2 linked regions of the Cupriavidus taiwanensis LMG 19424 genome follow. The protein of the gene in region 1 interacts with the protein of each later gene in a pairwise test. Links are inferred from orthologs where the notes say so. Each region holds a gene or a part of one and is shown on either strand. Other genes may lie near its edges.

Evidence for each region. The genes of interacting proteins can lie anywhere in the genome.
Region 2: the proteins of bioB (region 1) and RALTA_RS02110 interact in binary tests that used the Escherichia coli proteins (3 or more experiments, as listed by UniProt). The link is inferred for Cupriavidus taiwanensis LMG 19424 from one-to-one orthologs.

What each region holds. Positions count from the first base shown.
Region 1 is NC_010528.1:122,612-125,609, reverse strand. Bases 56-2,981 are described here. They hold bioB (biotin synthase BioB), read right to left. Parts: upstream 2,067-2,981; coding sequence 1,044-2,066; downstream 56-1,043. Other genes in these bases: bioF (8-amino-7-oxononanoate synthase), read right to left, coding at 2,838-2,981; bioD (dethiobiotin synthase), read right to left, coding at 2,086-2,841; RALTA_RS00630 (acetyl/propionyl/methylcrotonyl-CoA carboxylase subunit alpha), read right to left, coding at 56-973. Also shown: more of RALTA_RS00630, read right to left, coding at 1-55; more of bioF, read right to left, coding at 2,982-2,998. UniProt on the Escherichia coli protein: Catalyzes the conversion of dethiobiotin (DTB) to biotin by the insertion of a sulfur atom into dethiobiotin via a radical-based mechanism.
Region 2 is NC_010528.1:441,018-444,016, forward strand. Bases 11-2,937 are described here. They hold RALTA_RS02110 (class II glutamine amidotransferase), read right to left. Parts: upstream 1,926-2,937; coding sequence 1,095-1,925; downstream 11-1,094. Other genes in these bases: gltK (glutamate/aspartate ABC transporter permease GltK), read left to right, coding at 11-282; RALTA_RS02105 (amino acid ABC transporter ATP-binding protein), read left to right, coding at 279-1,013; RALTA_RS02115 (tartrate dehydrogenase), read left to right, coding at 2,083-2,937. Outside these bases: more of gltK, read left to right, coding at 1-10; more of RALTA_RS02115, read left to right, coding at 2,938-2,999.

The DNA.
Region 1 (2,998 bases):
GCGCCAGCGGCAACGGCTCGCCGGCGGCAACGCGCAGCTGCCATTCGACCAGGTCCTGCCCGGTGATCATCTCGGTCACCGGATGCTCGACCTGCAGGCGCGTGTTCATCTCCATGAAGTAGAACGAGCCGTTCTGGTTGGCGATGAACTCGACCGTGCCCGCCCCGACGTAACCCACCGCCTTGGCCGCGGCCACCGCCGCTTCGCCCATGGCGCGGCGGCGTTCCTCGGTCATGCCCGGCGCCGGCGCTTCCTCCAGCACCTTCTGGTGGCGCCGCTGCACCGAGCAGTCGCGCTCGAACAGGTAGACGCAGTTGCCGTGGGTGTCGGCGAACACCTGGATCTCGATATGGCGCGGGCGCGTCAGGTACTTCTCGACCAGCACCTTGTCGTCGCCGAAGCTGGCAGACGCCTCGCGCTTGACCGACGCCAGCGCGGCCTCGAAGCCGTCGCCGGACTCGACCACGCGCATGCCCTTGCCGCCGCCGCCCGCGCTGGCCTTGAGCAGCACCGGGTAGCCGATGCGGTCGGCCTCGCGGCGCAGCAGCGCCGGGTCCTGGTCCTCGCCGTGGTAGCCGGGCACCAGCGGCACCGACGCCTTTTCCATCAGCTGCTTGGCCGCGCTCTTGCTGCCCATCGCGTGGATGGCGGACGCCGGCGGGCCGATAAAGACCAGCCCCGCCGCGGCGCAGGCCTCGGCGAAGGCTTCGTTCTCGGACAGGAAGCCGTAGCCCGGGTGGATGGCCTGGGCGCCGGTCTCCTTCGCCATCTCGATGATATGGTCGGCGCGCAGGTAGCTGTCGCGCGCGGCGGCGCCGCCGATATGCACGGCCTCGTCGCAGAAGGCGACGTGGCGCGCCTCCGCGTCGGCATCGGAATACACCGCGACGGTGCGGATGCCCAGCCGGCGGCAGGTGGCGGCCACGCGGCAGGCGATTTCACCGCGGTTGGCGATCAGGATCTTGTTGAACATGCGCCCTCCTTGTTATCCCTAACCGGGATATTACGGCGGCGCGCCGTCCAGCGGGCACTTTCCTGTCACATCATCCCGCGTAGCCCTCGGCGCGGATGTCGAGGCGGGCCAGCAGCGCGCGGTCGCGGTCGGCCTGCGGGTTGCCGGTGGTCAGCAGCTTTTCGCCGTAGAAGATCGAATTGGCGCCGGCCATGAAGCACAGCGCCTGCAGCGCTTCGTCCATGGCCTCGCGGCCGGCCGACAGGCGCACCATGGCGCGCGGCATGGTGATGCGCGCCACGGCAATGGTGCGCACGAATTCGAACGGGTCCAGCGCCTCGGTGCCGGCCAGCGGCGTGCCCTCGACCTGCACCAGGTTGTTGATCGGCACCGATTCCGGATACGGGTCCATGTTGGCGAGCTGCGCGATCAGGCCCGCGCGCGCCTCGCGCGACTCGCCCATGCCGACGATGCCGCCGCAGCAGACGTTGATGCCGGCGTCGCGCACATAGCCGATGGTGTCGAGCCGGTCCTGGTAGGTACGCGTGGTGATGATCTTGCCGTAGAACTCGGGCGAGGTATCGAGGTTGTGGTTGTAGTAGTCCAGGCCGGCTTCCTTGAGCTGCTGCGCCTGCTCTGCCTTGAGCATGCCCAGCGTGACGCAGGTCTCCAGGCCCATCGCCTTGACCTCGCGCACCATGTCCATCACCGGCTCCAGGTGGCGGTCCTTGGGGCTGCGCCAGGCCGCGCCCATGCAGAAGCGCGTGGCGCCATTGGCCTTGGCCGCGCGCGCGGCGTCGAGCACCTCCTCCAGCGCCATCAGCTTTTCGGCTTTCACGCCGGCGTCGTGGTGCGCGCTCTGCGGGCAGTAGCCGCAATCCTCCTCGCAGCCGCCGGTCTTGATCGACAGCAGCGTCGACAGCTGCACGGTGTTGGCATCGAAGTGTTCGCGGTGCACCTGCTGGGCGCGGAACAGCAGGTCGTTGAACGGCAGCGCGAACAGCGCGGCCACGTCATCGACGCGCCACTTGGCGTCGTCGGGCAAGGCATGCGGGCGCGCGGTCTGGCGCAGCGATTCGGCGGAGATGGTGGTAACGGTGTGGGCTTGGGTCATGATCGATGAAATGTTGTGTTCAGGCAGCGAGGCCGGCGGCCTCGGCCTGGTATCGGGTGGCGGCGGCCAGCAGCGGCGCAAGGTCGAGCCGGTCGGCGGCGGCGGCGGGCCCCAGTTGCCAGGGCAGCTCGCCCAGGCATGGCGCGTCCAGCGCGGCATGGAGCGTGGCGATGTTCTCGTCGGCCAGCAGCATGTCCGGGTCGACCCGGTTGGCGATCCAGCCGGCCAGCGGCAGGCCGCGCGCGCGGATGGCTTCGGCGGTCAGCATGGCGTGGTTCAGGCAGCCGAGCCGGATGCCGACCACCAGTACCACCGGCACGCTCAGCATCACGGCGAGATCGGCGGTGTTCCAGCGCACCGCGCCGGCGTCGAGCGGCACGTTGAAGCCACCCACGCCCTCGACCACCACGGCATCGGCCTGGCGGCGCAGCGCGTCGAAGGCATCGCGGATCGGCGCGCGCGTGATGCGCACGCCTTCCTGCGCGGCGGCCAGGTGCGGCGCGCATGGCGTGCGCAGCAGGAACGGGCAGGTCTGGCCCAGCGGCACCGCGACCGAGCTGGCGGCGCGCAGCTGCGCCACGTCGTCGTTGTGCCAGTGGCCGTCACGCCATTCGCTGCCGCTGGCGACCGGCTTCATGCCGGCGGTGCGGTAGCCCGCGGCATGGAGCGCATGCAGCAGCGTGGCGCTGGCGTGGGTCTTGCCGACGCCGGTATCGGTGCCGGTGACAAAGCAGGCGAAGGGCGCCACGAGAGAGGCGGGCGCGCGCGGGTTCATGCGGCCTCCCGCTGCGCCACCGCGGCGCTCAGCGCCTCGAGCAGGCGGCGCACATCGGCCTCGGTGTGCGCCGCCGACAGCGTGATGCGCAGCCGCGCCGTGCCCTCCGGCACGGTCGGCGGACGGATCGCGCCGACGCGGATGCCGTCGGCCTCCA
Region 2 (2,999 bases), 320 kb from region 1 along the record:
GCCCTGGGCATGACCTATGGGCAGTCGATGCGGCTGGTGATCCTGCCGCAGGCGTTCCGCAACATGGTGCCGCTGCTGCTGACCCAGGGCATCATCCTGTTCCAGGATACGTCGCTGGTGTACGTGAGCGCGCTGGCGGACTTCTTCGGCCAGGCCTACGGCATCGGCGAGCGCGACGGCCGTATCGTCGAGATGCTGCTGTTCGCCGGCCTGGTGTACTTCATCATTTGTTTTTCCGCTTCGCTGCTGGTCAAGCGTTACCAGAAAAAGGTGGCTGTATGATCGAAATCAATAACGTTTCCAAGTGGTACGGCTCCTTCCAGGTGCTGACCGATTGCACCACCAAGGTTGCCAAGGGTGAAGTGGTGGTGGTGTGCGGCCCGTCGGGTTCGGGCAAGTCCACGCTGATCAAGACCGTCAACGCGCTGGAGCCGTTCCAGAAGGGCGACATCCTGGTCGACGGCACTTCGGTGGGCAATCCCAAGACCAACCTGCCCAAGCTGCGTTCGCGCGTGGGCATGGTGTTCCAGAACTTCGAGCTGTTCCCGCACCTGTCGATCACCGAGAACCTGACCATCGCGCAGATGAAGGTACTTGGCCGTTCGAAGGACGAGGCCATGGCCAAGGGCCTGAAGTACCTCGAGCGCGTGGGCCTGAAGAGCCAGGCCGACAAGTACCCCGGCCAGCTGTCGGGCGGCCAGCAGCAGCGCGTGGCAATTGCACGTGCGCTGTCGATGGACCCGATCTGCATGCTGTTCGACGAGCCCACCTCCGCGCTGGACCCGGAAATGGTCAACGAAGTGCTGGACGTGATGGTTCAGCTGGCGCAGGAAGGCATGACCATGATGTGCGTGACCCACGAAATGGGCTTCGCGCGCAAGGTGGCCAACCGCGTGATCTTCATGGACCAGGGCAAGATCGTCGAGGACGCCGACAAGGAAGAGTTCTTCGGCAATATCGACGCCCGTTCGGAGCGCGCGCGCCAGTTCCTGTCGAAGATCCTGCATCACTGAGCGGATTGCCCACTCATGAAAAAAAAGGGACGCTTCGGCGTCCCTTTTTTCCTGGCGCGGATCTGCTCCGGTGCAGGCCGCTCAGGTACAGGCAGTATTGGCCGCGTTCTTGGCCTGCACCTCGGGCGGGATCGGCACGCTCAGCGTCATGGTCGGGCGCCCGTCCTCGAACATGATCAGCTCGCCCGGGGCGAACTGGGTCCAGGTCTCGTTGTCGGTCAGCGGCGCGGTGGCGATCACGGCGACGCGGTCGTCCGGCGTGGTGACCTGGGCGAAATCGATCGACAGGTCGGCGTCGATCAGGTGCGCGGTCGAGAACGGCCATTGCCGCACGATGTAGTAGAGGCGGGTCGAGCAGTGGGCGAACAGCGCCTGCCCGTTGCACAGCAGGTAGTTGAACACGCCGTGCAGCGTGATTTCGCGGGTGATGTCGGCCAGCGCATGCCCCAGCTCGTTCAGCGGCGGCTGCGAGCCCGGGAAACGCTTGCGCAGGCCCTGCATCAGTGTGCAGAAGGCCAGCTCGCTGTCGGTATCGCCCACCGGCTGGTAGACGCCGGACAGGAACGGGGTGAAGCCGTGCAGGTCGCCGTTGTGGGCAAAGATCCAGTGCCGGCCCCACAGCTCGCGCATGAACGGGTGGCAGTTCTCCAGCAGCACAGTGCCCTGCGTGGCCTTGCGGATATGCGAGATGACGTTCTTCGACTTGATCGGATAGCGCTTGATCAGGTCGGCCACCGGCGACGTGCCGGCGGACTGGTTGTCGATGAACAGGCGGCAGGCCTTGTCCTCGAAGAAGGCGACGCCGAAGCCGTCGGCGTGGTGGTCGGTCACGCCGCCGCGGGCGGCGAAGCCGGTGAAGGAGAACGTCACGTCGGTCGGCGTGGCGCAGTTCATGCCTAGCAACTGGCACATATCGGGGCACCGGTCGGCAGCGGGCTGCCGCTTTGCAATAAAATGCAGACATTATCCCGCGCCCCCGCGCCGCTGCCAAGCAACCCGCGGGCGCTCCCGTGCGGTGCCAATGGGCCAGCCATGGGCGTCGCCATACCTGCTAGCAATCCCGAGAACGATGAGTCAATACAAGATTGCCGTAATTCCCGGAGACGGAATCGGCACGGAAGTCATGCCCGAGGGCATCCGGGTGATGGACGCCGCGGCGCGCCGCTTCGGCATCGACTTCCAGTGGGATCATTTCGATTTTTCCAGCTGCGACTATTACGCCCGCCACGGCAAGATGCTGCCGGACGACTGGTTCGACACGCTGGTCAAGTACGACGCCATCTATTTCGGCGCGGTCGGCTGGCCTGACGCGGTGCCCGACCATGTCTCGCTGTGGGGTTCGCTGCTGCAGTTCCGCCGCTCGTTCGACCAGTACGTGAACCTGCGCCCGGTGCGGCTGATGCCGGGCATCCGCAGCCCGCTGGCCGGCCGCCAGCCCGGCGACATCGATTTCTACGTGGTGCGGGAGAACACCGAGGGCGAGTATTCCAGCATCGGCGGGCGCATGTTCCCCGGCACCGAGCGCGAGATCGTGGTGCAGGAAACGGTGATGAGCCGCACCGGCGTCGACCGCATCCTGAAGTTCGCCTTTGAACTGGCCCAGAAGCGTCCGAAAAAGCACCTGACCTCGGCGACCAAGTCCAACGGCATCTCGATCACGATGCCGTACTGGGACGAGCGGGTCGAGGCGATGGCGGCGAATTATCCTGGCATCAAGGTCGACAAGTACCACATCGACATCCTCACCGCGCATTTCGTCCAGCATCCGGACTGGTTCGACGTGGTGGTGGCGAGCAACCTGTTCGGCGATATCCTGTCCGACCTGGGCCCGGCCTGCACTGGCACCATCGGCATCGCGCCGTCGGGCAACATCAATCCGGACCGCACCTTCCCCAGCCTGTTCGAGCCGGTGCACGGCTCGGCCCCGGACATCGCCGGCCGCGGCGTGGCCAACCCGATCGGCCAGATCTGGTGCGGCGCCATGAT